DNA from 2 places in the Streptomyces sp. NPDC002773 genome. Region 2 is predicted to be linked to the other one. Evidence: riboswitches for the same ligand, from Rfam matches in the RefSeq annotation. Region 2 holds a riboswitch; the other holds the start of a gene.
What was found. A riboswitch is a leader RNA that binds a small molecule or an ion and turns the genes downstream of it on or off. The one in region 2 is predicted to bind S-adenosylmethionine.
Positions count from the first base shown of each region.

Region 1: another riboswitch for S-adenosylmethionine. It lies ahead of thrC (threonine synthase); the one in region 2 lies ahead of ABT034_RS14120 (aminotransferase class V-fold PLP-dependent enzyme).

Region 1 is NZ_JBEOVO010000017.1:98,805-113,326, forward strand. Features, by position in the region: gene ABT034_RS21435 (alpha/beta hydrolase) at 1-157, opposite strand, end outside; gene ABT034_RS21440 (FG-GAP-like repeat-containing protein) at 314-3,508, opposite strand; partial or broken gene ABT034_RS21445 (class I SAM-dependent methyltransferase) at 3,685-4,107, shown strand; gene ABT034_RS21450 (SRPBCC domain-containing protein) at 4,127-4,597, opposite strand; gene groL (chaperonin GroEL) at 4,767-6,395, opposite strand; gene ABT034_RS21460 (cold-shock protein) at 6,717-6,920, opposite strand; gene ABT034_RS21465 (MoaD/ThiS family protein) at 7,362-7,640, opposite strand; gene thrC (threonine synthase) at 7,683-9,038, opposite strand; SAM riboswitch class I at 9,023-9,168, opposite strand; gene ABT034_RS21475 (glucosyl-3-phosphoglycerate synthase) at 9,289-10,230, shown strand; gene ABT034_RS21480 (hypothetical protein) at 10,269-11,597, shown strand; gene ABT034_RS21485 (alpha,alpha-trehalose-phosphate synthase (UDP-forming)) at 11,724-13,079, shown strand; gene ABT034_RS21490 (winged helix-turn-helix transcriptional regulator) at 13,069-13,413, opposite strand; gene ABT034_RS21495 (NAD(P)-dependent oxidoreductase) at 13,511-14,395, shown strand; gene otsB (trehalose-phosphatase) at 14,418-14,522, opposite strand, start outside.
Region 2 is NZ_JBEOVO010000009.1:39,202-53,723, forward strand. Features, by position in the region: gene ABT034_RS14070 (AMP-dependent synthetase/ligase) at 1-379, shown strand, start outside; gene ABT034_RS14075 (glycosyltransferase family 4 protein) at 493-1,635, opposite strand; gene ABT034_RS14080 (glycosyltransferase 87 family protein) at 1,725-3,005, shown strand; gene ABT034_RS14085 (hypothetical protein) at 3,046-4,260, opposite strand; gene ABT034_RS14090 (C40 family peptidase) at 4,330-5,376, opposite strand; gene ABT034_RS14095 (C40 family peptidase) at 5,562-6,608, opposite strand; gene ABT034_RS14100 (NYN domain-containing protein) at 6,865-8,229, opposite strand; gene ABT034_RS14105 (hypothetical protein) at 8,263-8,505, opposite strand; gene ABT034_RS14110 (rhomboid family intramembrane serine protease) at 8,664-9,398, shown strand; gene ABT034_RS14115 (Lrp/AsnC family transcriptional regulator) at 9,395-9,676, shown strand; gene ABT034_RS14120 (aminotransferase class V-fold PLP-dependent enzyme) at 9,748-11,142, opposite strand; SAM riboswitch class IV at 11,397-11,513, opposite strand; gene trpD (anthranilate phosphoribosyltransferase) at 11,598-12,662, opposite strand; gene qcrB (cytochrome bc1 complex cytochrome b subunit) at 12,795-14,420, opposite strand; gene qcrA (cytochrome bc1 complex Rieske iron-sulfur subunit) at 14,417-14,522, opposite strand, start outside.

The DNA of each region.
Region 1 (14,522 bases), on a different contig from region 2:
GCTGCCCCGAAAGCGGCTTCACGGCAGGGTCGCAGTCCCCCCAATCGAGCCCGGCCGCAACGGCGGGGGCGGCCCCTCCCCCACTGAGGGCGACGCCGGCGACGGTGGCGGCGGAGAGGGCGAGCAGCAGGGCCTTGCGTCCACGATTCGTTGTCATGCGCACAGCCTCCCGAATCCGCCGCCACCACCCCATCCGGCAGGCATGCCGGTCAGGGGTGGGGCCAACCCCACGCCGCCCGGGCCTGCTTCGCCCCCGGGAACGCCCGAGGGCCCGGCCGTCACGACGGCCGGGCCCTCGGGGGAAGCGGGAGGCTCAGTAGAGACCCTTGAAGGTGTGCCAGCCGCTCGTGCCGATCAGCACCCGCGTGCCGTACGCACCCGTCCCGGTGCTGCTGTACCGCCACAGCTTCCCGGCCGCGTCACGCGCCACGAGGTCGGAGCGACCGTCCCCGGAGAGGTCACCGACACCGACGAGCGAGGAGTACCCGCCCCAGCCGACACCGACCTGCGCCCGCGCGGACACACCGCCGGTCGCCGTGCCGTAGTACCGCCACAGCACACCGGCCGCGTCCAGACCGAGCAGGTCGCCACGCCCGTCACCGTTCAGGTCCCCGGCGCCCACGAGCTTCTTGTACAGCTTCCAGCTGCTGCCGATACGGATCCGGGGCTTCACCCGGTGATCGGCCGTGCCGCCGTAGAAGTACACGTCGCCCGTCGACGCCTGACGCGCGATCAGGTCCGCGTACCCGTCACCGTTCACGTCACCCGGCGAGGTCAGCACGTCGTACTGCCCCCAGCCGGGGCCGACGAGGGTGTACGGCGAGGACGCGGACACCACCTTCCCGCACCCGGGCCGGTACGCCCGCAGCTGGTCGCCCACGCGGACGTACACATCCGCGCAACGGTCCCCGTTCAGGTCGCCCACCGGCACGAACACCGACGAGGTCGCGAACTTCGCCCCCGAACCGGCGATCCGCGCCGACACCGCGCCCGTACCGGTCCCCCGGTACATCGACACGAGCCCCGCCGCGTCCATCACCAGCAGATCACCGAAACCGTCGTCCCCGGCGAGGTCACGCCACACGGCGGCGCCACCGGACACGGACACCGTCCCGGACGAGGACAGGTCCGCCTGCACGCCGTCGGCGGCCTTCGCGGTCAGCGTCCACGTGTAGGAACCGTTCACGGCGAGGCGCCCCGCCGCGTCCTTCCCGTCCCAGGTGGTGCTGACGATGCCGCGTGCCTCACCCCCGTTCAGCGTCCTGACGACCTTGCCGGTCGCCTTGTGCTTCAGCGTCAGGGACCAGGAGGCGGCGGGCTTGGACAGCCACCAGCGGGGCTTCCAGGTACCCGTCCTCAGGTTCACGCCGGCCGCCGCGTCCGCGTCGATGACGGAGATCCGCGAGGTCGGGACGCCGGACGGGACGATCCGCACTCGGCGGTCGGGACCGGTGTAGGCGACGTGCCCGCCGAAGCGGTCAACGGTCCAGCCGGCCCGACGGGCCATGTTCCCGCCGAGGTCAGCGGGGGTGGCCACCACGCGGTGCGGCGCGTCGGCGAGGTTCCCGCTTGTCGGGAGACCGCTGCGCACGTCGTAGAGGGTGAGGCCGGTGGCATCCGAGCGAGAGACGAAGTAGCCGTCGCCGAGCAGGACGTCGTCCTGGCCGAGGCGCAGGGTGCGCCCGCTGGCCTGGTCGTACAGGCCGGCGCCCTTGAAGTCGTCGCCCCAGAAGTTCGTGCACTTCCAGTACACGAGGCGGCCCACGGCCTGGAGCTGGCCGGGGGCGCAGCCGGCGTCGAAGGACTGCACCGTGGCGGCCGCCGCCGGAAGCGTCTTGGCGACCACGGTGGTCGACGGGTTTTGGCTGCCCTCCTGGCGACCGAGGGCGCTCCACAGCGTGTTGCCCCAGACGGCCGAGGCGACCGGATCGCGCTTCTGGAGGACGGCGCCGGAGTCGGTGCCACGGAACTCGACGACGGCCTGGCTGCCGTCCCAGCCCTGGTTCACCACGCCGAACCGGCCGGAGAGGTCCACGAGCTGCGGACTGCCCAGTCCGGTCGTCAGCCTCGGGCCGGCCGCGGCGGACCCGTTCCGGTAGAGCATCGTCAGATCCTGCTCGGTGCCCGCCTTGCGGCCGTGGTGGCCGTCGCCGCTCGCGAACATGCTGACGCAGTAGACGAGCCACGTGGGGCTGCAGTCGTCGTCCCTGCCCTGCACCAGGCCGTCGACGGTCGAGCGCAGCTCCTCGGGCCGCCCGGAGGTCTTCAGCCAGGTGCTCCGGTAGCCGCCGATGATGCCGCCCGGCTGGTACAGGTTCGAGTCGTCGGCCGTGGTGAGGATGCCGCTGCCGAGGGAGATGCCGTAGGGCTTGGCCTCCATGTCCTCGATGTCCGCGAGGCGCTTGCGGGTGATCGTGCCGTCGGCGGCCTCGGAGAAGAGGTAGTACCCCCAGTCGAGGGCACCGTAGGTGGTGTTCTGCTCTGCGCCGGCGACCAGGAGCGAGCCGTCGGGCGTGCGGTGCACCGAGGGGGAAGCGACGGCCAGCAGTGACTTCCAGGACCCCGAGGCATCCCGTAGGGCGAGATGGTTGCCCCGGTACCCGCCGTCGTTGCCGGAGCTGGGCGGCGTCACGGTGACGAAGTCGTCGCCGAGCCGCCGGACGACGTCGCCGTAGGAGGCGATGTCGCGCATGTCGAAGGTGGTCGGGGCCGCGTCCAGGTCGTCGCGGCGGTACACCTGGGCGTCGCTGCCGGACGGGGCACCCATGTGGAAGACCGTGTCCCGGTCGAACGAGACGCTCTCGCCCTGGGTGGAGAGCGTCTTGATGCTCCCGGCGGCGAGGTCGACGACCCACCACCCCTGGGACATCGTGCTGTTCTCCCACTTGATGCCGCGGACGGCGACCGATCGGGCGTCACCCTCGCTGATGGAGAGGTTCCAGCCCTCGGGCAGGCCCTCCAGCTTCTGTTCCCGTACCCCTCCGTCCTCCGGGTGCAGGAGGTGCAGGCTCGTCGTGGCGCTCTCGGTGCCGGTCCGGGTGATGACGGTGTCGCCGTACGTCGCGACGTACGTCTGCCCCTCGGGGATCGGTACCGTGATGGTCGTTCCACCGCCTGCCCGCTGCTGGAGCGTCACGTGCGGGGTGGGGCTCTCTGAGTGGACGGCGACGGTGTCGGAGCCGTGTCCGAAGTCCGCCGGGTACTCGGTGAAGCGGTACTCGTCGACACTGTACGAGAGCGGCTTCGGCAGGCGGTGGTCGAGGACGGTGGTCGCGCCGGTCGCGTAGTCGATCCAGCGGACCCGGTCGTCCCCCTCCTGTGCGGTGAGGAAGCCGGTCTCCCCGGCGTTCAGGACGATGGTGGCGCGGGGCACGAAACGGGCGCCCGGGCTGACGACGACGGCGTCGCCGGACGTGGCAGCGGCGGCGGGCCCGGCCGCGGCGGCCGTCAGGCCTGTGGCGCCGAGGGCGGCGGTCAGTGCGAGCGCGACGGCTCTTCGGACGGACAAGTACGTGTCCCCTCGTACGGGTGCGAAAGCGGGTACGACGAGGGAGGGCGGGCACGGCGGGCAGGGCACGGGGCGGAGTGTGGACCGCACCGGACGGGGCCGGCGGGACCCCCCCTGTCGGCAGCCGGATCGTACATTCACGCGAGTCGAAGACGCCAGGAACTTTCCCCGGCGGGGGCGGGGCCGACTGGTGGGACGGGTTCTACGCCGACCGCGACAAGCCCGTGCCGTTCTTCGTCGCGAAGCCCGACGAGAACCTCGTCTCGTACGTCGAGCAGGGCCTGCTCCCGGCCGGCGGCAGGGCCCCCGACCTGGGCTGCGGACCCGGCCGCAACAGCCTGTACCTCGCCTCGCTCGGCTACGACGTGGACGCGGTCGACCTCTCCCCCACCGCCGTCCGATGGGCGGAGGAACGGGCCCGGGAAGCGGGGGTCACGAACATCCGGTTCACGTGCGGCGACGCCTTCAGGGGCGCCGCCCCGGACGGCCCGTACGACCTGGTCTACGACTCCGGCTGCTTCCACCACCTGCCCCCGCACCGCCGCCGACTCCCCCGCCTTCGGGGAGTCCTTCCTCTGGACGGCCCTCTTCCGCCGGGGATGACCCGACGGCAGGCGCTCACATGGCCTTCAGGTGCTCCGCCAGCCGGTCGTACTGTTCCCTCACCCCCGCCTCCATCCCCGCCTCCAGCGCCTGGTCCCTGATCTCGTTCGACGGCCAGAAGGACGTGCTGGTCAGGGCCGTACCGCCGGCCGGGGTGGCGTCGAAGCTGAGCGTCACCCGGACCGGATCCCCGTCCGGCATCTGCTCGAAGACCTCCGTGTAGTCGAGCCGTTCCGCCGGGACGATCTCCTCGTACGTACCGGAGAAGACGATCTCCTGACCGTCGGGGGCGGTCTGGCCCCAGCGCCACGCGCCGCCCACCCGCAGGTCGATGTCGACGACCGTGGTGGTCAGCCCGGACACCCCGTACCACTCCCGTACGTGCGCGGGTTCCGTCCACGCCTCCCAGAGGCGCGCCGGCGGGGCGTCGAAGGTGCGGGTGATGACCAGCTCGCGGTCGGCGGGCGTGGTGAACAGGGTGACCATGGCTTCGATCCCTTCCCGGAGACCATTCCCGAAGACCATTCCAGGATCGCCCCGCCCCTCCCTCAGGGCACTTCCTGCCCCGCCGGAACGCCCGAGGGCGGCACCCCCGTGGGGGTACCGCCCTCGTTCTGTTCTTCGCGTTCAGCGATGAACCACCGATCCCGGAGGATCAGAAGTCCATGTCGCCGCCCGGCATGCCGCCGCCGGCCGGCGCGGACGCCTTCTCCGGCTTGTCGGCGATGACGGCCTCGGTGGTGAGGAACAGCGCGGCGATCGACGCGGCGTTCTGCAGCGCGGAGCGCGTGACCTTCGCCGGGTCGATGATGCCCTCGGCGATGAGGTCGACGTACTCGTTGGTCGCGGCGTTCAGGCCGTGGCCGACGGGCAGGTTGCGGACCTTCTCCGCCACGACGCCGCCCTCGAGGCCGGCGTTGACCGCGATCTGCTTCAGCGGGGCCTCGAGGGCCAGCTTCACGATGTTCGCGCCCGTGGCCTCGTCGCCCGCGAGGTCGGCCTCGAGCTTCTCGAAGACCGAGGAGGCCTGGAGCAGGGCCACGCCGCCGCCGGCGACGATGCCCTCCTCGACGGCCGCCTTCGCGTTGCGAACGGCGTCCTCGATGCGGTGCTTGCGCTCCTTGAGCTCGACCTCGGTCGCGGCACCGGCCTTGATGACGGCCACGCCGCCGGCCAGCTTCGCGAGGCGCTCCTGGAGCTTCTCACGGTCGTAGTCCGAGTCGCTGTTCTCGATCTCGGCGCGGATCTGGTTCACGCGACCGGCGACCTGCTCGCTGTCACCGGCACCGTCGACGATGGTGGTCTCGTCCTTGGTGATGACGACCTTGCGGGCGCGGCCCAGCAGGTCGAGGCCCGCGTTCTCCAGCTTCAGGCCGACCTCCTCGGAGATGACCGTGCCGCCGGTGAGGATGGCGATGTCGTTCAGCATGGCCTTGCGACGGTCGCCGAAGCCCGGGGCCTTGACCGCGACGGACTTGAAGGTGCCGCGGATCTTGTTGACGACCAGGGTCGACAGGGCCTCGCCCTCGACGTCCTCGGCGATGATCAGCAGCGGCTTGCCCGACTGCATGACCTTCTCCAGGAGCGGGAGCAGGTCCTTCACGGAGGAAATCTTGGAGTTGACGATCAGGAGGTACGGGTCGTCGAGGGACGACTCCATGCGCTCCATGTCGGTGGCGAAGTACGCCGAGATGTAGCCCTTGTCGAAGCGCATGCCCTCGGTGAGCTCGAGCTCGAGCCCGAAGGTCTGCGACTCCTCGACGGTGATGACGCCTTCCTTGCCGACCTTGTCCATCGCCTCGGCGATGAGCTCGCCGATCTGGGTGTCGGCGGCGGAGATGGAGGCCGTCGAAGCGATCTGCTCCTTGGTCTCGACATCCTTCGCCTGCTCGAGGAGGGCGCCGGAGACGGCCTCGACGGCCTTCTCGATGCCGCGCTTGAGGGCCATGGGGTTGGCACCGGCGGCGACGTTGCGGAGGCCCTCGCGGACGAGCGCCTGGGCGAGAACGGTGGCGGTGGTCGTACCGTCGCCGGCGACGTCGTCCGTCTTCTTGGCGACTTCCTTGACCAGCTCGGCGCCGATCTTCTCGTACGGGTCCTCGAGCTCGATCTCCTTGGCGATGGAGACACCATCGTTGGTGATCGTGGGGGCGCCCCACTTCTTCTCGAGGACGACGTTGCGGCCCTTGGGGCCGAGGGTGACCTTGACGGCGTCAGCGAGCTGGTTCATGCCGCGCTCGAGACCGCGCCGGGCCTCCTCGTCGAACGCGATGATCTTGGCCATGTGAAGTGGTCCTCCCGGACATGGGGTGGATAACGCTCCAGGACCGCGCCGACGCCCGCGACGGACGGCCTCCGGAGCTCCGCGTGGTTCCTTGCCCCACCCGGCCGGCGGCCTCGTCGTGCCCGATCCTCGTAGCACTCTCAGGTGCCGAGTGCTAACGCCAATGATTAGCACTCGACCCATGCGAGTGCAAGCGACTCTCGATGATCGGGACGCAACGACGGTGATACGGGCAGGCCGGGTAAACGCGCGAGGGGCCCGTATCCCCTCAGGGATGCGGGCCCCTCGACGGCGTTGCGTCGGTGGCCGATCGCGCCGCGCTCAGACGGCGAGCTTGACCATGTCCGCCTGCGGACCCTTCTGGCCCTGCGAGATCTCGAACTCGACCCGCTGTCCCTCTTCGAGGCTGCGGTAACCATCCATCTGGATCGCGCTGTAGTGGACGAAAACATCCGCACCACCGTCGACCGCGATGAAGCCGTAGCCCTTCTCCGCGTTGAACCACTTGACGGTGCCCTGAGCCATGCCTAACTCCCCTATTACTGGCCCTTGCGCGGGGCCCGCACTTCGCGGGACCCGGGTCAGACCCTGCGCCGGAACGCGTCGACCGCGGCTGAATGTATCTGCCCAACTGCCCTCTGCAACAGGTCAATCGAGCGAGATTTCTGGGCGTCACGGAAAGGCGAATCGGGGAGAATCCCTTTAATTCCAGGGCAAGTCGGGCCCGGCAAAGTACGCAGAAGGTACACAAGGCGCACACACTTTGGCTGCTTCTTGTCGCGCGGGGACGCATTCTCATATGCGCCCGGCATGAGCAGCGGAGGGGACTTCCCCAACTGTACCCCGCTCAACCATGCAGAATTGCCCCCTCCGCTTTACGGCGCGGAAGGGGCAATTCGAGATCTTCGAGAAAGACGGGACAGCTGATGCGGCTCAGCAGCCGCCGGCGATCAACAGTCCCGGTGCTCAGCAGCCGCCGGCGACCGCCGGGATGATCGAGACGCCCGCGCCGGCCGGCGTCGCCGTCTCCAGGCCCTGCTCGAAGCGCACGTCGTCGTCGTTGACGTACACGTTGACGAAGCGGCGCAGCTTGCCCTGGTCGTCCAGGACGCGGGCGGCGATGCCCGTGTGGTTCTTCTCCAGGTCCGCGATGACCTCGGCGAGGGTCGCGCCCTCGGCCTGGACCTCGGACTGCCCACCCGTGTAGGTGCGGAGGATGGTGGGGATGCGGACGTTCACGGCCATGTGTCTACGTAACCTTTCAGTGGGCCAGGAAAGCGGGCCGGCTCAGAGCGCCAGGCCGGCGTCGCGGAACGCGTCCAGGCTCGGGCGGATGGTGACGGTCGCCTGAGAGGTGTCGGCCACCGCGTCCAGGGTCTTGAGTCCGTCGCCGGTGTTGAGGACGACGGTGGTGAGGTTCGGGTCGATCAGCCCGTTCTCGACGAGCTTCTTCGCGACGCCGACCGTCACACCGCCGGCGGTCTCGGCGAAGATGCCCTCGGTCTGCGCGAGCAGCTTGATCGCGTCGACGACCTGCTCGTCGTTGACGTCCTCCACGGCGCCGCCGGTGCGGCGGGCGATGTCGAGGACGTACGGGCCGTCGGCCGGGTTGCCGATGGCGAGCGACTTGGCGATCGTGTTCGGCTTCTGCGGGCGGACGACGTCGTGGCCGGCCTTGAACGCGACGGAGACCGGGGAGCAGCCCTCGGCCTGGGCGCCGAAGATCTTGTACGGCTTGTCCTCGACGAGACCCAGCTTGATGAGCTCCTGGAGACCCTTGTCGATCTTGGTGAGCTGGGAGCCGGAGGCGATCGGGATGACGAGCTGGTCGGGGATGACCCAGCCGAGCTGCTCGCAGATCTCGTACGCGAGCGTCTTGGAGCCCTCGCCGTAGTACGGGCGGAGGTTGACGTTCACGAAGCCCCAGCCCTCGCCGAGCGGGTCGCCGATGAGCTCCGAGCAGAAGCGGTTGACGTCGTCGTAGTTGCCCTCGATGGCGACGAGGTCACCGCCGTAGACACCGGCCATGACGACCTTGCCCTGCTCCAGGTCGTGCGGGATGAACACGCAGGAGCGGAAGCCGGCGCGGGCGGCGGCGGCGCCGACGGCGCCGGCCAGGTTGCCGGTGGAGGAGCAGGAGAGGGTGGTGAAGCCGAAGGCGCGGGCGGCCTCGATGGCCTGGGCGACGACCCGGTCCTTGAAGGAGTGGGTCGGGTTGCCGGAGTCGTCCTTGACGAAGAGCTTGCCGGGGGCGACGCCGATCTCGCGGGCGAGGTTGTCGGCCTGGACGAGCTTGGTCCAGCCCGGGTTCAGGTTCGGCTTGTCGGCGACGTCGGCGGGGACGGGCAGCAGCGGGGCGTAGCGCCAGATGTTGGCGGGGCCGGCCTCGATCTGCTTGCGCAGCGCCTCGGGGTCGCCGGTGGGGAGGTCGTACGCGACTTCGAGAGGTCCGAAGCAGAGTTCGCAGGCGAAGATCGGACCGAGTGCGAAGACTTCACCGCATTCGCGACAGGAAAGCCCGGACGCGGGACCGAGGTCGACGCTGGTCGCGGAGTTCGCAGAGGTCGCGGTGTTCGCGGAGGTCGCGGGGGTGGCGGTCTGTACAGCCATGGAGGGGAGGCCCTTTCTCCTCATCTTTCCCATGACGAATTTTTCGCCATGAGACGGATTTGGCACCTTCCCTAGTCGGGGACCTCGCCTGGAGGACAAGTAACCGACTGGAGGGTTGCCGGGGCTTCAACGGGCCGTTTCCCTCTGCCCCTCTGGATGAGCGGTATTCGGTTGTGTAACGCGGGCGGCACCCCGACATGCATCGGGCATCCGCGTTGTTCAAGACTGTAACCGAAGGCATGGACGGTTGAGATGGTCGTCCGAACCGCGAGATGGAGATCACGTGCTGGAAGAGGTGGAGCGCTGGCTGGACCGGCGGTCCTGGTCCGTGGCCGATCGTCCGCTTGAGCGGGTTCTCGCCGCCAAGCGGGGGACGAGGGTCAGCGTGGTGCTGCCCGCGCTGAACGAGGAGGCGACGGTCGGGGACATCGTCTCCGTCATCCGGCGCGAGCTGATGAGCGAGTCGGTGCCGCTCGTCGACGAGCTGGTGGTGATCGACTCGGGCTCCACGGACCGTACGGCGGAGGTGGCGGCCGCGGCCGGGGCGCGGGTGGTCGCGCGGGACGCGATCCTCCCCCGGATCCCGGCGGTGCCGGGCAAGGGCGAGGTCCTGTGGCGGTCACTGTTGGTGACGAGCGGGGACGTCGTCTGTTTCGTGGACGCGGACCTGCGGGACTTCTCGGCGGACTTCGTGACGGGGATCGTGGGTCCGCTGCTCACGGACCCGGACGTGGACTTCGTGAAGGCGATGTACGACCGTCCCCTCGGCGACGCCCCTGGTCAGGGGGGCCGCGTCACGGAGCTGGTGGCGCGCCCGCTGCTCAACCTGCACTGGCCGCAGCTGGCCGGCTTCGTGCAGCCGCTCGGCGGCGAGTACGCGGCCCGCCGCTCGCTGCTCGAACGGCTGCCGTTCCCGGTCGGTTACGGAGTGGAGCTGGGCCTGCTCGTCGACGCCCTGCACACGGTGGGCCTCGACGCGCTCGCGCAGGTGGACGTGGGGGTGCGCAAGCACCGGCACCAGGACGGTCAGGCGCTCGGCCGGATGGCGGCGGCGATCTACCGGACGGCGCAGCTGCGGCTGTCGCGGGGGCATCTGGTGCGGCCGCTGCTCACCCAGTTCGAGCGGGGCGAGTCGGGGTTCGTCCCTCACACGTACGCGGTGGACACGGAGGAGCGGCCGCCGATGGCCGAGATCGTGGAGTACGCGCGCCGCCGCGTGGCGTAACGCCCCATGATGATGTGTTTTGCCTACATTGCCCTTTTATGCGCTTCAGACAACATCACCTGGGCAAGGTGCTCGCGGCCGTCGGACTGATGGCGGGCCCGCTCGCGCTCGCCGCGGCGGGACCGGCCGCGGCGGACGTGGTCGAGCCCTTCGGCAAGCGGTACGCCGAGTCCCTGTACGGCGACTTCACCACGATCGGCAACACGGTCAGGGGCTGCCCCACCGCCCCCGCCGACCCGGCCGACCCTGCCGCCCGCTGTGCCGCCGCGGGGGGCGGCTACGGCTCCAGCAGCGGGCGTCTCGCGATCCCGGCGGGCGCCGAGGTCGCGTACGCCCGGCTCTTCTGGGGCGGCAACGACGGCACGTACCAGGGCCCGGGCGGGGCGCCCCTCGGGCGCTGCGGCCTCTCGGGCGCGGACGCCGTCCCCTCGCCCGGCGACCCCTCGACGACCGCCCCGGTGATCAGGGTCGGCGCGGGCCCCGCGACCCCCGTCTCGATCGACAGCATGGTCACGGACCCGGCCGCCACCGAAGGACCGCACTACTACACGGGCGAATCCGACGTGACCGCCGCCTTCAAGGGCCTCAAGGGGACGGACGCGCAGATCGCGGTCGGCAACATCTGGGCGGCGAACGGCAGGGGCTGCGTGGCGGGCTGGTCCCTGACGGTCGTCCACGCATACACGGACCCGGACCGCGCCCCCGAGCGGCGGAGCGTCCACGTCTACGGCGGCCACGTCCTCCAGCGCTCGACCTCCCCGGCGACCAGGGTCGCCGTCGACGGCTTCCACCGGGGGCCGGGCACGGTACGGGCGAGCGTGACGGCGTACGGGGGCGACCGGAACGCCCCGGGCGCCGCGTTCCTCGTCAACGGCAAGAGGGTCACCGAGAGCCGCACGCGCGGCACCGACGGCTTCCTCCAGGCCTACGACATCCCGGACGGCACCGTCCCACCGGGCGCGACGTCGGCCGACCTGGCCTTCACCACGAGCGGCGACACCTACGTCCCTGCGGCCCTCGCCTTCTCCGTACCGGTGCCGGACCCGAAGCCCACGAAGACGGCGAGCGCCGCCAAACCGAAGCCGACCCCGACCCCGACTCCAACCGCGACCCGGACCCCGACGCGGGTCGAGCCCACCCCGCCCACCCCCACCCCGACCCCGACGCCGATGGACCCGACCCCCGCATCCCTGACGCAGCTCCCGGCTCCCCCGGCCCCGCCCGCCCCCGGGCCCCACGGAAACGGCGGCTCGATGGCCGAGACGGGCGGCAACGGGGAGCGGCTGTGGCTGCTCGGCGCGCTCGCCCTCGCGCTCGCGGCGACGGGCCTGGTGGCGAAGGCGGCGATGCGCGGCCGACACGACTGACAGGCGGCCGACAGGCGAGGGGCAGCCGGCCGACAGGCGACTGACCTGCGGCAACTGAGCGTGGCCGGAACCACCCGTCTCGTATACGTACGTTTGAGCGTTTACGGGACGGGCTAGGTTCGCCACATGGCTACTGTGCTCGTGGCATCCAACCGGGGCCCGGTCTCGTACAAGCTCGACGAGGCCGGCTCGCTCGACGCCCGGAGGGGCGGTGGCGGTCTGGTCTCGGGCCTGAGCGCCGTCTCCTCCCAGGACAGCCTGTGGGTGTGCGCGGCACTCGGCGCGGGCGACCGGGAGGCGGTCAGGCGCGGGGTGGGCGAGCCGGGCGTACGGATGCTGGACATCGATCCGGACACGTACACCGACGCGTACAACGGCATCGCGAACTCGGTGCTGTGGTTCCTCCACCACCATCTGTACGACGTCCCGCGCGAGCCGGTCTTCGACGCGGAGTTCCGGCGCCTGTGGGAGTCGTACCGGAGCTACAACCGCGCCTTCGCCGAGGCGCTGGCCGCGGAGGCGGACGAGGGCGCGGCGGTCCTGGTGCAGGACTACCACCTGGCGCTCGTACCGGGGCAGCTCCGGGAGCTCCGCCCGGACCTGCGGATCGCCCACTTCACGCACACGCCGTGGGCCTCGCCGGAGTACCTGCGGATGGTCCCGGACGACATCCGCGAGGAACTGCTGCGGGGGATGCTCGGCGCGGACCAGCTGGGCTTCCACACGGAGGAGTGGGCGGCGGCGTTCCGGAACTGCGCGGGCGACGGAGCCGCGGGCACCCGGGTCGAGGTGTATCCCCTGGGTGTCGACGCCGAGGAGCTGCGGGCGCTCGCGCACCGGCCCGTGGTGGACGAGCGGCTGGCGGGCCTGCGGGCGGAGGTCGGCGACCGGAAGACCATCGTCCGGGTGGACCGCACCGAGCTGTCGAAGAACATCCTGCGCGGCCTGCTCGCCTACCGCGAGCTGCTGACCACCCACCCCGAATGGCGGGACCGGGTGGTCCACCTCGCCTCGGCGTACCCCTCACGGCAGGACCTGGAGTCGTACCGGGCGTACACGGCCTCGGTGGCGGCCCTCGCGGACGAGATCAACGCCGAGTTCGGCACGCCGGACTGGAAGCCGGTCCTGGTCTCCGTGAAGGACGACTTCCCCCGCTCCCTCGCCGCCTACCGGCTCGCGGACGTGGCCCTGGTGAACCCGGTCCGCGACGGCATGAACCTGGTCGCGAAGGAGATACCGGTCGTCTCGGAGGCCGGCTGCGCCCTGGTCCTGTCGACGGGCGCGGGCGCCTACGACGAACTGAAGGAGGACGCCCTCACGGTGAACCCCTTCGACGTCTCGGAGACCGCCGAGGCCCTCCACAGGGCCCTGTCGATGCCCCCGCCCGAACGCGCCGACCGCTCGAAGCGCCTCGCGGCGGCGGCCACGGCCCTGCCCCCACAGCGCTGGTTCCTGAACCAGCTGGAGGCGCTCAGGGCGTAGGGGAAACCCGCTCCCGCCCCCATGCCGCCAACGGCTCCAGGGCCTCGTTGAGGCGGATGCCGTCCTTCGTCAGTGCGTACTCCACGCGGGGTGGGACCTCGTCGTAGGAGACGCGGTCCACGATGCCGTCCGTCTCCATCTCGCGGAGGTGGGAGGCGAGGACCTTCTCCGTGATGCCCGGGACCATCCGGCGCAGCTCGCCGAAGCGGCGGTGCGGTTGTTGGTGGAGGGCCCAGAGGATGAGGACCTTCCACTTGCCGCCGATCACCTCCATCGCGGTGTCGATCCCGCAGACGTGCCCGTCCTCGGACCCCGGCCGGTTCAGCGTCGTCATGTGCCCACCCCTCTGACCTGTTCGCTCACCTCAGGGTAACCACCCACTCCAGAGTGGGTACTTGAGCAGGTCAGAGGCCTGCCGCAGGCTTGTGGACATGACACAGAACACCGCTGAGAAGTCCCCCGTCACCCTGCTCGGCCTCGGTGCGATGGGCACCGCCCTGGCCCGTACCTGGCTCGAAGCCGGCCACCCGCTCACCGTCTGGAACCGCACCCCGGCCCGCGCCGAGGCGCTCGTCCCCGAGGGCGCGAAGGCCGCCGACAGCGCCGCCGCGGCCGTCTCGGCCGGCGCCCTCGTGATCGTCTGCCTCCTCGACGACGCCTCCGTCGGCGCCGCCCTGGACGGCGTCGACCTGACCGGCAAGGACCTGGTCAACCTGACCACCACGACCCCCGCCCAGGCCCGCGCCCGTGCCGCGTGGGCCGAGGAGCGCGGGGCCCGCTACCTGGACGGCGGCATCATGGCCGTCCCGCCGATGGTCGGTGTCCCGGAGGCCGGCGGGTACGTCTTCTACAGCGGCTCGCGGGAGCTGTTCGAGGAGCACCGCGAGACCCTCGCCGTCCCCGTCGGCACCACCTACGTTGGTGAGGACGCCGGGTTCGCGGCCCTCCACGACGTGGCCCTGCTGAGCGCCATGTACGGCATGTTCGGGGGCGTCGCGCACGCCTTCGCCCTGATCCGCAGGGAGGACATCGACCCGACCGCGTTCGCCCCGCTGCTCTCCGGCTGGATCGCGGCGATGGCGGGCCCCTCCGTGCTGCAGACCGCCGCCCAGCTGAAGAGCGGCGACTACACCAGGGACGTGGTCTCCAACCTGGCGATGCAGGTGGCCGGGACGGCGACCTTCCTGACGACGGCCGAGCAGCAGGGCGTCAGCCCGGAGCTGATCCAGCCGTACTTCGAGCTGATGCGCCGGCGCCTCGCCGTGGGCAGCGGCGAGGAGGACCTGACGGGCGTCGTCGACCTGCTGCTGAAGTGAGCCCCGGACTCGACGCGGCCGCTCAGTCCCCCCGTACCGCCGCCGCGAGCCCCGCGAGGAAGTCCACGACTCCCGCCGGGCCTGCCACCGCGAGGTCCGCGCGGTCGGTGAGCTCCGGCACCTCGGT
Region 2 (14,522 bases):
CCCCGCGGTCATCGAGGACCGGATCCGGGCGCACGCGCTCGTCGCGGAGTGCATGGTGGTCGGCGACGGTCGCCCGTTCGTGGGCGCGCTGGTCACGATCGACGAGGAGTTCCTCGGCCGCTGGGCCGCCGAGCACGGCAAGCCGGCGGGTTCGACGGCCGTGACCCTGCGTGATGACGCGGACCTGGTGGCGGAGGTCCAGCGGGCGATCGACGACGGCAACGCGGCGGTCTCCAAGGCGGAGTCGGTCCGCAGGTTCCGCATCCTCCCGGCCCAGTTCACGGAGGAGGCGGGTCACATCACGCCGTCCCTGAAGCTGAAGCGGAACGTGGTGGCGAAGGACTTCGCGGACGAGATCGAGGCGATCTACACGGCGTGAGCCGGGAGCGCTGAGCACGGAACGCTCAGCACTGGACGCTGTACGAAGGGGCCCGAGGCGAGTGGATCGCCTCGGGCCCCTTCGTACACCTTTCGTAGAGCTGCGATCGCCCCTCAGAGCAGCTCGCGCAGCTTCTCCGCCAGCAGGTCCCAGCGCCATTTCTCCTCGACCCAGGCGCGGCCCCGCTCGCCCATGCGGGCGCGGAGTTCGGGGTCGAGCAGGAGGGTGCTGACGCGGTCGGCGGTGTCCTCGGGGGACTCGCCGCGGACGACCCAGCCGGTCTCACCGTCGAGGACGGCGTCGGGGGCGCCGCCGGAGTCGCCGGCGACCACCGGGAGGCCGGTGGCGGAGGCCTCCAGGTAGACGATGCCGAGGCCCTCGACGTCGAGGCCGCCGCGCCGGGTGCGGCAGGGCATGGCGAAGACGTCACCGGCCCCGTAGTGGGCGGGCAGCTCGGACCAGGGGACGGCGCCGGTGAAGCGTACGGATCCGGCCACGCCGGTCTCGGCGGCGAGACGGCGCAGGTCCTTCTCGTACGGGCCGCCGCCGACGATCAGGAGGACCGCGTCCGGGACCCGGCGGAGGATCCGCGGCAGGGCCCGGATCAGGGTGTCCTGGCCCTTGCGGGGGACCAGCCGGGAGACGCAGACCACGACGGGCCGGTCGCTGAGGCCGAGGCGGGCGCGGACCTCGGCGCCGCCGGAGCCGGGGTGGAAGGTCTTCTCGTCGACGCCGGGCGGGAGCTGCGTCATCCGGCCGGCGGCGGCGGGTGTGAGGGCCGCCGCGATGCGGGAGCGGGTGTACTCACCGAGGTAGGTGATCGTGTCCGTGCCCTCACCGATCCGCCGCAACAGCTGCCGGGACGCGGGCAGTTGGGCCCAGCCCGCCTCATGGCCGTGAGTGGTGGCGACGAGCCTCCTGGCGCCCGCCCGGCGCAGCGCGGGCGCCATCAGACCGAGGGGGGCGGCGGCGCCGAACCACACGGACTCGCAGCCGTGCTCGCGCAGGAGCTCGGTGGCCCGGGCGGTCACCCTGGGGGTGGGCAGGAGCATGGTGGTGCGATCACGGACAACCGTGAAAGGCTGTTCGGCGTCAAACAGAGCGGTCGCCTCGACCCCTTCGCGGCTGCGCTTCCACGTGGAGGCGTAGACCACGATCCGTTCGGGATCCAGGCGGAGCGCCATGTTGTGCAGGAAGGCCTGGATTCCGCCGGGACGCGGCGGGAAGTCGTTGGTTACGATCAGGGTCTTGTGCATCGTGGCCGACAGTACCGCGAGCGCACCCACCGCCCAGCACCACCACTCCCCCGCGTGAGCGGGGCCGACAGGACAAGGACGAACCAGTGATGACGGGCGCAGTGGGGAAGTGGTCACGATCACGCACGGGTCTGGGGCTTCCGCTCGGACTCTGGGGTCTCAGCCGGGTCATCCTGCTCCTCCTCGTCTTCAAGGTCGTGGTGATCCCCGGGCCGGACATCACGTTCGACATCGCGGACATCTACCAGGGCTGGTACGAGGTCCTGCGGACGGGCACGTATCCGCTGGACGACGTGACCTGGCAGTACCCGCCCGCCGCCGCGTTCGCGATCCTCGCCCCGGGGCTGCTGCCCTTCCTCTCCTACTCGGCCGCGTTCTTCGTCCTCGCCTTCCTCTGTGACGCGCTCGTCTTCGGGCTGCTCGTCCACACCGGCCGCAGGGCCGGCCGTTCGATGCGGGGCGCCTGGATCTGGATCGCGGGCGTCGCGCTGCTCGGCCCGACCGCGTACGCCCGTTACGACGTGATGGTGACCGCCGTCGCGGTGGCGGCGCTGCTCGCGGCGGGCCGCAGTCCCCGCGTCCTCGGCGCCCTCGCCGGGTTCGGCGCGGTCCTCAAGGTGTGGCCGGTGCTGCTGCTCGCGGGTACCCCGAAGGGGCGGGCGACCTTCCGCGCCTGGCCGACGGCGGTGGGCGCGGCGGCCGCCGTGCTGCTGTTCTGCGTGCTGTGGATGCCGGGGGCGCTGGCCTTCCTCTCCTTCCAGCGCGACCGGGGCACCGAGGTCGAGTCGCTGGGTTCGATGGTCTTCCACGTGGCCCGGCACTTCGGCTGGGACGGCGAGGCGCGGATGAACTACGGCTCGATCGAGTTCCTCGGGCCTTACGTCTCCACGGTGTCGACGGCCGCCATGGTGCTCACCTTCGCCGCCTTCGGCTGGCTGCTGCTCTGGCGGTTCAAGGCGCGCCGCTTCACCTCGTCGACGGTGGCGGACGCGGCCTTCGTCGCGGTGCTGCTGTTCACGACGACGAGCCGGGTGCTCTCCCCGCAGTACATGCTGTGGCTGGTCGGTCTCGCGGCGGTGTGCCTCGCCTACCGGGCGAGCCGGATGGAGCGGCCCGTGCATCTGATCGTGTGGGCGACGGCGGTCACGCAGTTCGAGTTCCCGGTGTGGTTCTCACACGTGACGCGGAGCGATCCGCTGGGTATGGCGGTGCTGTTCACCCGGAACGGTCTGCTCATCGCCGCCACCGTCATGGCCTGCCGGATCCTGTGGCGGCAGACGGTGACGGAGCCCCGCCTCGCCGAGACCGCGAAGGTACCCGCCCAGGCGTCCGAGCCGGAGCGCGAGAAGGCCCTGTCCGGCACGTTCTGACGCCCCGCGAGGGACCCGCTGGGCGAGCGGCGCGAGCCGCTTAGCCGAGCAGCTCCCGCAGGTGGTCCCGCCAGTCGGCGGTGAAGTCCTCCGGGGTGGTGCCGAGCACCTCCTGGAGGGCCTTCTCCACTGCGCCTGGGCGGCCTGGGTGCGCCCCGACCGTCCGGTAGAAGTCCGTCAGCTTCTCCTCGCCCCAGCGGTCCGCGATCAGCTCGCAGGCCAGCCAGCCGCCCTCGTAGGCCCGCGCCAGGGCCTCCGCGTCGCCGCCGAAGCCGAACTCGGGGTCCTCGGGGAGCCGGGCGGGCAGCTCGCCCGCGCGGACCGCGCGGCGCAGCGCGGGCGCGGCCTGGGCGGGGGTGCGGCCGGTGCCGCGGTAGGCGACCCAGTCGGCGAAGCCCTCGGAGAGCCAGATCGGAGTGGCCCCGGTGGTCTGGGCCCGGGTGGCGACATGGGTGGCCTCGTGGGTGAGGACCAGCTGCCGGCCGAAGGCGCCGAGCACCGCGTACGCCTCGGGGTTCACGATCACCCGGTCGGCGGGCGCCCTGGGGCCGCCGCCCGTCTCACCGGTGGTGACGGCCGCGATGCCCCGGTAGGAGGCGGCCGGCCCGCCGAGGAGCCGTCCCATCGCCTCGACCGACGCGGGGACGAGGACGACGACGCGGCCCGCCCAGTCGCCGTGCCAGGCGTCCCCGACGGCGGGCACCGCCCGGTCCGCGGCCGCCGCGATCTCCCGGAGCCGCTCGGTGCTCTGGCCGACGCCGAGGACGAGGCTGCTGCGGCCGGTCACCGCCTCGACCTCGCCCTGCTGCCACAGCTGCTGCGGGGCGCCCTCGGCGGCGCGGTCGCCGGTCACGTACCAGCGGCCGTCCCGCTCGGCGAGGTCCAGGATCCGTTCGGTGGTGACGGGCCCGGGGTCGTAGCCCTCGATCCGGTACCCCAGCTCGGCCTCGGCGGTGGCCGTGCCCTCGCCGGTCCGGTCGACGTCGGTGACCCGGTAGCCCAGGTCGCCGAGCGGGACCTGCGCGACCCGGTCGAACTCGATGCGCGCGGCGGGTGCGAGCGAGGGGTCGAGGGCCGCGAGGTAGCCGGCCTCGTCCCGGTCGAGCAGCGCCCGCGCGTGCCGGTCGAGCAGGCTCTGGATCTCCCGGGGCGCCGGGTCGGCCGGCGCGGGGGCGGTGCACCCGCCCACGGCCAGGAGGGCGGCAAGCAGACACCCGGCCGCGCCGCGCGCCGCTCCACTCCCCTGACCTGCCACGCCCCGATCGTACGGTCGGAACGGCCGGCCCCGCTTCCCGTACGGGACGGGAGCGGCGGGGCCCCCGGCTCAGACCCGGGTCACCGTCACGTGCGACATCATGTTCACCGGGTCGTAGCGGACCCGCGCGCCCGGGTAGGGGGCGTGGATGACCTGCCCGCCGCCCGCGTAGATCCCGACGTGGCTGGCGTCGCCGCGGTACGTGACGAGGTCGCCCGGCTGCGCCTGCGACAGCGGCACCTGGCGCCCCGCGTGGCGCTGCGCCGCCGAGGTGCGCGGCAGGCTGATCCCGGCCTGCCGGTACGACCAGACCATCAGGCCCGAGCAGTCGAAGGCGGAGGGGCCGGTCGCCCCCCACACGTACGGCTTGCCGATCGCGCTGCGGGCGGCGATCACCGCGGCGGAGGCCCGCGAGGAGGCCGGACCGGGGTCGGCCATGGGCGGCGGATCCTCGGCGGGTCCGCCGTCGAGTCCGGCTTCCCGTCCGCCGTCGCGTCCGCCGGACCTGGAGGCCCGGTCGAAGTCGGCGCGCTCGGCGGCGGTGAGGCTCGCGAGGACCCGGCGGGCCTCGGCGAGCTTGCCCTCGACGGTGCGCTTGTGGCGGGCGACCTCGGCGCGGCTGCGCTCCAGATCGACCAGGGCGGTGTGGGCCTCGGAGCGCTTCTGGTTCAGCCTGCGCTGCTCCCGCTGGAGTTCGGCGAGCGCGGCTCCCTGGCGGGCGGTGATCCGGTCGAGGGCGGCGGCCCGGTCGAGGTAGCTGTCCGGGTCGGAGGAGAGCAGCAGGGCGAGGGCGGGGTCGATGCCGCCGGAGCGGTACTGGGCCCCGGCGACCGAGCCGAGCGCGCCCCGCATGTGGTTGATGCGCTCCTGGCCCTGGGCGAGGTTGTCGCGGGCCTGGGAGACCGTCCGGCGCAGCGCGTCCGCCTTCTCGTCCGCCTTGTTGTAGCCCTCGGTGGCCCGCTCGGCCTCCTCGAAGAGGCGGTCGACGGTGGCGCGGGTGGCCTCGGTCCCGGCTCCGGGGTCGGCGCTCGCGGGGACGGCCCCGAGGGACGCCGCCGCGGTGGCCGCGGCGGCGGTGAGGACGGTGACCCTGGCGGGTCGGCGGTGGGACGCCACGAATCGCGCTCCGTTCGGCTCGACGCTGACTGGCGCGGCAGACAGTAGCCGCTGTTCAGTGCGCGTCCAACGAAGCCGATGGGCACAGAAAGTGACGCCCCGCCGGAGAACACAGGTCACCGGCGGGGCGTCAGGTCAGTGCGGGTCGCGGCGAACCACCCGTTCGGGCGGCATACCGGGGCGGTTCAGCCGCCGATGCGGACGCCGAACTGGAACGTGCCCATGTAGTTCATGGACTCGTAGCGGACGAAGGCACCCGGCTTGGGGGCGTGCAGGATCGTGTTGTTGCCCGCGTACAGGCCCACGTGCGAAAGGCCGTTGAAGAAGACCAGGTCGCCCGGCTTGAGCTGGCTGCGGCCGATCTTCGTGCCGTCATTCTGCTGGGTGTAGGTGGTGCGCGTGAGGTCGACGCCCGCCTTGCCGTAGGCCCACTGGGTCAGACCCGAGCAGTCGAACGAGCCGGGGCCCTCGGCTCCGGGGTCGTACGGCATGCCGACCCGGGTGGCGGCGGCGCTGAGCGCGGCGGCGCCGAAGCCGTTCGCGGGGGCTTCCTTGCCCAGGTCGAGCCGCTCGCCGGCGTCGCGGCTGGCGCGCTGCTCCTTCTCGCGCTCCTGCTCCTGGATCTTGGCACGCTCGGCGGCGGTGAGGGTGTTGAGCAGCCTCTGCGCCTCGGCCAGCTTGGCCTGGAACTTCTTCTTCTTCGCGCCGAGGGTCTTGCGGACGTCCTCGAGGTCGGCCAGCTTCGTGGTGGCCTCGGCCCGCTGCTGGGCGAGCGTGCGCTGCTTGGCCTGGATCGAGGTGAGGACGTCGGCCTGCTGGGCGCTCACCTGGTCGATCGCGGACGCCTTGTCGAGGTACGTGTCCGGGTCGGCGGAGAGGAAGAGCTGGAGCGCCGGGTCGATGCCGCCGGAGCGGTACTGGGCGCTGGCGACCGAACCGATCTGGTCGCGCAGGGTGTTGAGCTCCTGCTGACCGCGGGCCACCTTGTCCTGGAGCTGGCCGATCTCCTTCTGCAGCGTGCCGCGGCGCTCCTCGGCGAGGTTGTACTGCTCGATGGCCTCTTCGCCCTGGTGCTGGAGCTCCTCGACCTGAGCCTTGACGTCCTCGATCTTCGGCTTCGGAGCCGCCTGGGCGCCGGTCTGGGCGGTGATGGCGACGGCCGCGGCGGCGGCGGTGGTGAGCACGGTCACGCGGGTGCGGCTCGGCTGCTTGGGTCGACGGTGGGACGCCACGAAGGCGAGCTCCTTCTTCCTCGAGCCGCCCAACCGGTCAGGGGCAGGCGGTTCCTCCGCCGTCATCCCGGATGGATGATCAACCGCGCGAAGGTTCGAAGGCCGACCTTAGTGACCAACTTGTGATCAGTTCAAATCCCACTGGCAAAAATATCGCTCAGGCACCACTTTATTTACGCGCATCGCACGGGCAGTGATGACCACTTGACGGTCCGCCGTCCAGAATTCGGGCATAAGGCCCAGGAGTTGTGATGTGTCACGAGAGCCGCGAAAGCCGCTTCAGCAACAAGGCGGACGCGACCGGACGCGCCCCCGCCTTCGCCACCCCGTCGGCCACCTCACGGTCCGTGGAGACCACCACGACCGGGCGGCCGGGCGGCTCCGCCCGTACCAGCTGGCGGATCAACTCGTCGGCCGTGACACCAGGCTTGGAGAACAGCACCCGCACCCCGCGCGGCGGCGCGAGCAGCACCGGGGCCGCCAGCTCCGCCCCGTCGAAGACACAGGTGACCTCGGCGCCCGAGCGGGCCGCGAGGGCCGAGAGGGAGCCGAGCAGCCTCAACCGCTGCTTCTCCAGCGGCATCGTCGGATAGCCGGTCTTGGTGACGTTGTAGCCGTCGACGACCAGATGGGCCTGCGGCAGCGCGAGGAGTTGGTCGAGCAACGCGGGATCGGTCTCGGAGAGCGCCCGCGCCGCGATGTCCTTCGGGGACATCCGCCCCGGCTCCACCGCGTCCACCGTGTCCGCGGGGTGCGTCGAGACGGGCGGCAGCGCGAGTTCACGGCGCAGCCCCTGGGCGGCGTCGAGGACGGTGTCGAGCAGCAGCCGCAGCCGCATGTCCTCCACCGAGCGCCCCTCACGGGCGGACCTGCGGCTGGCCTCGAGGGCCGCCTCGACCTCGCCGAGCCGGGACTTGAGCCGCCGGCTCTCGCTCTCGGCCGAGGACACCTGGGCGGCCGCCTCCGCCCGCGCGCTCTCGATCTCGCCCTGGACGCGGCGCAGCGCGGCCTCGCCGCGCTTCACGTCGCTCTGGGCGCTGCGCAGCTTGCGGTGAAGCGATTCCGCTTCCTTCCTGGCCGTCTCCAGGTCGCGCCGCAGCTGCTCGGTCTCGTCCCGGGACCGGTCGCGGGCGGCGGCGAGTTCCTCGCGCAGCCGCTCCAGTTCGCGCCGGCCGGCCTCGTCGGCCCGCTCGGCGTCGACGCGCAGGGCCTCCTCGCCCGCGGCGGCCACGAGCTTGACCCAGCCCGGCGGGCGCAGCACATAGGCGGCCGCCGCCACGTCGAGGGGATCGGCGGCGGCGGGCGGGGTGCCGGTCTCGACGGCTCCGGCCAGTTCGGGCTGGCCCTGCTTGAACCGTTCGCCGATCCGCTGCCGGAACAGCGGGTCGCTCTCCAGGGCCGCCGCCATCGCGTTGCCGGCGAACTTCGCCCGGCGGCTCGCGGTGAACCGGGCGTACTGCCTCAGGGGGGCGGGCAGCTCCGCGACGGTCAGCCCGCCGAAGGCGTCCGCGACCAGCGCGACGACCCGCCGCCGTACGCCTTCGGGCAGTGGGTGGTCGAGCGTCTCGGCAGCGTCACCTGCCGCGCCGGCCGGCTCACCACCGTGCGCGGGCTGCTCCACGATCCGTCACCCCTATGTCGTCCGCGCCGTCCCTCAGGAGGCGGCGCCCGGCCTGTCCACCAGTTCGATCTGGTCCACCGCGTTGCACCAACGGCAGCGGACCGACTCGATGGTCTCACTGACCACCTGCCGCTCCTCGACCGTCGGCTCCCCCGCGAGGTCCAGATGGACGTACTCGACGACCTTGGAGGAGCGGGTCACGTCGAAGCGGGTCAGGTTGCCGCAGAGCGTGCAGCGCCAGCGGGTCTCGGCGGTCGGCAGGGGAACCGTCGTCATCGAGCCGTCCTTCTTCCTGTTGCGTGGTACCAGGTGCGGGAGCCGCGGTGCGCCGTCGAACTGCGGTCGTACTGCCCGCAACCCTACGGCCTCACGGGTCGGCGGGGGCACGGCGAGGCACTCTGTCCACTTCGTCCCGGGTACGCCATGATCTGTCCATGATCGATTGGCGAGGAGCGGCTCTCGGGGCCTGGCGCGGCGCCCGCGGCGGACCCACGGTGACCTACGGACTGATCGCCGCCTGCTGCCTCCTCTTCCTGGTCAGTCCGGTCTCGGGGCTCAACCCGGTGCACGGCACCGGGGAGCAGCTCCTCGCGGCGCAGGGCACGTACTTCCGCCGCTGGGGCGTCGTTCCCGCCGAGCTGATGAGCGGCGAGCCGCGCGCCCTGCTCACCCCGCTGACCGCGCTCTTCGTCCACGGCAGCTGGCTCCACCTGCTCGGGAACATGCTCTTCCTGTACGTCTTCGGGGCGATGACCGAAGAACGCATGGGCGCCTTCGGGTTCGCCCTCTTCTACCTGGGCACCGGCTATCTCGCGCTCCTCGGGTACGCGGCGGCGCACGCGCACAGCGAGCAGACGCTCGTCGGGGCGTCAGGGGCGATCTCGGGGGTGCTCGGGGCCTTCCTCTTCCTCTTCCCGCGGGCCCGGGTCACCAGCCTCTTCCCCTTCCTCTTCTTCCTGCCGCTGCGCTTCCCCGCCTGGATCGTGCTGATCTTCTGGTTCGTGCTCCAGTGGCTGGCCGCGCGGGCGGCGGGCGCCGGCCCCGGCGTCGCCTATCTGGCCCATGTGGTGGGCTTCTCCGTCGGCTTCCTCTACGCCTGGGGGCGCTACCGGGGTGGGGATAGAGTGAAAGCCCAAACCGCGGCGACCGAGGGAGAAAGCCAGCCGTGATCACCGCGATCGTGCTCATCAAGACCAGCGTGGACCGCATCCCCGAGATCGCCGAGTCGATCGCCGCGCTCGACAGTGTCAGCGAGGTCTTCTCGGTGACCGGTACGTACGACCTGATCGCCATGGTCCGGGTGCCGCGCCACGACGACCTGGCGGACGTGATCCCCGGCAGCATCAGCAAGATCCCGGGCGTCGAGGCCACGGACACCCACGTCGCCTTCCGTACGTACTCCCAGCACGACCTGGAGGCGGCCTTCGCCATCGGTCTGGAGTCCTGAAGGCGCGCACGACCCATGAGTGAAGGGGGCCTCCCGGTCGGGAGGCCCCCTTCACCCGTACGAGTGAGTGCTCAGCCGCGGTCGGGGACGCAGCGGCCGTCCTCGGTGCGGTAGTTCCACCGGGCGCCGTCGCGGACGAGCTCCTTCACGGCGCCGACGAACCGCTCCACGTGCTCGTCGGGCGTACCGGCGCCGAAGCTCACCCGGATGGCGTTGAGGGACTTCTCGCCGGGCGCGGCCTCGGGGGCGCCGCACTCGCCCTGGGTCCCCGGGTCGCTGCCGAGCAGCGTGCGGACCAGCGGGTGGGCGCAGAACAGCCCGTCGCGGACGCCGATGCCGTACTCGGCGGAGAGCGCGGCGGCGAAGTGGGAGCTGTTCCAGCCCTCCACGACGAAGGAGATGACGCCGACGCGGGGGGCGTCGTCGCCGAACAGCGAGAGCACCTTGACCTCGGGGACCTCGGCGAGGCCCGCGCGGACCGTGGCGATCAGGTGCCGCTCCCGCTCGACGAGGCTGTCGAAGCCGGCCTCGGTGAGCGCCTTGCAGGCGGAGGCGATGGAGTACACGCCGATGACGTTCGGGGAGCCGGCCTCGTGCCGGGCCGCGGTGGTGTGCCACTCCACGTCCACCCCGCCGTCGGCCCGGCGCGCCACCTTGCGGGAGGCGCCGCCGCCCGCGAGGTAGGGCTCGGCGTCCTGGAGCCAGTCGGCGCGGCCCGCGAGGACACCGGAGCCGAACGGCGCGTACAGCTTGTGCCCGGAGAAGGCGATCCAGTCCACGTCGAGGTCCTGGACGGAGACCGGGTGGTGGGGGGCGAGCTGGGCGGCGTCGAGCACGATCCGGGCGCCGTGGGCGTGGGCGGCGGCGGCGAGTTCCCTCACCGGCCACAGCTCACCGGTGACGTTGGACGCGCCGGTGACGCAGACCAGGGCGGGGCCGTAGGGGTCGCGGTCGGCGAGGGCGCGCTCCAGGGTCGCGACGGCCTGCTCGGGGGTGCGCGGGGCGTTGAGGTAGGTGACGCGGGCGTCCTGCCACGGCAGCAGCGAGGCGTGGTGCTCGGTCTCGAAGACGAAGACCTCGCAACCGGCGGGGAGGGTCGCGGCGAGCAGGTTGAGCGAGTCGGTGGTGGAGCGGGTGAAGACGACCTGGTCGCCGGGGCGGCAGTCGAGGAACTCGGCGACGGTGGCGCGGCTGTTCTCGAAGAGGTCGGTGGAGAGCTGGGAGAGGTAGCCGGCGCCGCGGTGGACGCTGCCGTAGTAGGGGGCGTACGCGGCGACATCGTCCCAGACCCGCTGGAGGGCCGGGGCGCTGGCCGCGTAGTCGAGCGCCGCGTAGGTCACCTCGCCGCCGGTGACGAGCGGGACGGTGACGTCCCGGCCGAGGACGGGCAGCGGGGCGGCGCAGCAGGCGTCGGCGGACTCGGCGGCGGTCTCGGCGGTGGCGGCGGCGTGGGGGTGTGCGGACATGGCGGTATCTCCCGGCGGGCGGTGCGGAATGGCTTCGGTGATCCCGTACGCGGCCGGAGACGGCGGGGTACGGGTGATGCCTCGGAGACGACGGGGACGCGCACGGGTACGGGTGGGTGCGTGGGTACGCAGGTACGCCGGGTACGCGGAAGAGACCCTGTTCCGAGGGGTGAAGAAGGGGCGGACTCGCCCTATCGCATTCGCTTGCTCACGGAAAATGCTCCTCGAGAGACCAGGACCCCTGGTGTTCGAGGGGTCCGCGCTTGCCGTAGACCTCGCTGCCTACGGCCTGGTCATCACCCGGGGCACCCCGCCACGGACGGAGGGTTGCCGGACAGCAAGCCGGGGCCAAAACGCTGTCACTCGTGACCTGTAGAGCATCCTGCCACATGATCGCCGAAGCGCAAGACCCCGGTCCGCATGCTGGACCGGGGTCGTACGGCGGGGATCAGTTCCTACGCGTTGCTGACCGCGATCCAGCGCTCCAGGGCCCGGCGGGCCTCGCCGGAGTCGATCGCCTCCGCGGCCTGCTCGATGCCGGTACGGATCTGCTCCACGAGGGTGCCCTCCCCCGGTGCGAGCGCGGTCAGCGCCGCCGCCGAGTTGAGCAGCACCGCGTCCCGTACCGGTCCGGTCTCCCCCGCGAGCAGCCGGCGGGCGACGTCCGCGTTGAACGAGGCGTCCGCGCCGCGCAGCGCCTCCACCGGTACGAGGTCGATGCCGACGTCCCGGGGGTCGAAGGCCTCCTCGCGCACCGAGCCGTCGCGGACCACCCAGACCCGCGAGGTGGCGGTGGTGGTCAGTTCGTCGAGCCCGTCGTCGCCGCGGAAGACGAGCGCGGAGGAACCGCGCTCGGCGAGCACCCCGGCCATGATCGGAGCCATCCGGGCGTCGGCGACACCGGTGGCCTGGGCCCGCACCCGGGCGGGGTTGGTGAGCGGACCGAGGAAGTTGAAGGTGGTCCGGATGCCGAGTTCCTTGCGGGCCGCGGCGACATGACGCAGCGCCGGGTGGAACTTCACCGCGAAGCAGAAGGTGATCCCGGCTTCCTCCGCGACCTCGGCGACCCGCCGCGGGGTCAGCTCCAGGTTGACGCCGAGCTTCTCCAGGACGTCGGAGGCGCCGGAGGCGGAGGACGCGGCCCGGTTGCCGTGCTTGACGACCTTGGCGCCGGTGCCGGCGACGACGATCGCGGACATGGTGGAGATGTTGACGGTCTTGGCGCCGTCGCCGCCGGTGCCGACGATGTCGACGGAGGGGCCGGGCACCTCGATCGTGTTGGCGTGCTCGTACATGGTGCGGACGAGCCCGGAGATCTCCTCGACGGTCTCGCCCTTGGCACGCAGGGCGACCGCGAAGCCGGCGATCTGGGCGTCGGTGGCCTCGCCGCGCAGGATCCGGTCCATCGCCCAGGCGGTGTCCTCGGCGCTCTGGTCGCGGCCGGTCAGCAGGCCTTCCAGGACGACGGGCCAGGAGCGGCCCGCCGACGTAGGTCCTCCAGCGGGGGTCGCAGCGCTCATGGCAGCTCCTGGTCGTCACGTGACGGGTACGAGGGCCACCCTATCGACCCCGGGGGGCGGCAAAGAGCCCCGTCCATCGAATGGACGGGGCTCTCGCCGTGGCGACTTCAGAAAGTCGGAAGTGTCAGGTGATCAGTGGTGGCCGTGGCCGTCCTGGATCGCCTTGTACTCCTCGACCGTGGGCTTGGCGATCTGGTTGTCGTCGCCGTAGTAGCCCTTGTTGAGCTTGATCCGGAGCTTCTCCATGCGACCGGTCTTGCGCTCGACGCCGTTCTCGTCGACCGCCGGCGGGAGGGCCGCGGGCTCGTACTGCTCGTGCGCCGTGAGGCGGTGCAGCTCGCCCTGGCTGAGCGGCTGGTGGACCTCGACGAACTCACCGTGCGGCAGGCGCTTGATGATGCCGGACTCGCGGCCGTGCAGCACCTTGTCCTTGTCGCGGCGCTGGAGGCCGAGGCAGATCCGCTTGGTGACGATGAACGCGATGACCGGACCGACGAAGAAGAAGATCCGCACGAACCAGGTGATCGCGTTGAGCGACAGGTGGAAGTGGGTCGCCCAGAGGTCGTTTCCACCACCCACGAGCATGATCATGTACGCGGTGATCCAGGCGACACCGAAGGCGGTGCGCGTCGGAGCGTTGCGCGGGCGCTGCGCGATGTGGTGCTCGCGCTTGTCGCCGGTGATCCACGACTCGATGAACGGGTAGACCGCGATGGCCGCGAGGACCGCCGGGAAGATGGCCAGCGGGATCATCACGCCGAGGACCAGCGTGTGGCCCCAGAGGTTGATCTCCCAGCCCGGCATGACGCGGATCAGACCCTCGGCGAAGCCCATGTACCAGTCGGGCTGGGCGCCGGTGGACACCTGGTCCGGGCGGTACGGGCCGAGCGCCCAGATCGGGTTGATCGAGGCGATCGCCGAGATGATCGCGATGACACCGAAGACCAGGAAGAAGAAGCCTCCGGCCTTGGCCATGTAGACCGGCAGCAGCGGCATGCCCACGACGTTGTTGTTCGTGCGGCCGGGGCCGGCGAACTGCGTGTGCTTGTGGAAGAACACCAGGATGAGGTGGGCCACCACGAGGCCGAGCATGATGCCGGGCAGCAGCAGCACGTGGGCCGAGTAGAACCGGGCCACGAAGTCGCCGCCGGGGAACTCGCCGCCGAACAGGAACATCGACAGGTACGTGCCGATGACCGGCACGGACAGGATCGCGCCCTGCATGAAGCGGACACCGGTGCCGGAGAGCAGGTCGTCCGGGAGCGAGTAACCGGTGAAGCCGGTGAACATGCCCAGGAAGAACAGCAGGAAGCCGAACAGCCAGTTGATCTCACGCGGCTTGCGGAACGCGCCCGTGAAGAACACGCGCATCATGTGCACGAACATGCCGGCGAGGAAGATCAGCGCCGCCCAGTGGTGGATCTGCCGGATCAGCAGACCACCGCGCACCTCGAACGAGATGTGCATGGTCGAGTTGAACGCCTCGGACATCAGCTGTCCCTGGAGCGGGACGTACGGTCCGGCGTACTCCACCTCGTTCATCGACGGGTGGAAGAACATCGTCAGATAGACGCCCGTCAGGATGATGATGAGGAAGCTGTAGAGGCAGATCTCGCCCAGCATGAAGGACCAGTGGTCCGGGAAGATCTTCCGCATGTTGGCCTTGGCCAGCGAGTAGATCCCCAGCCGTCCGTCGGCCCAGTCGGCGACCCGCTCACCCGCGGGCGCCTTCTTCGGTGAATCGGTCACGGTGCTCATCCGCGCTCCCAGAAGGCAGGACCGACGGGCTCGTCGAAGTCGCCGAGCGCCTCCAGGAAGCCCTTGTCGTTCACGCCGATCCGCAGCTGCGGGAGGGCGTGA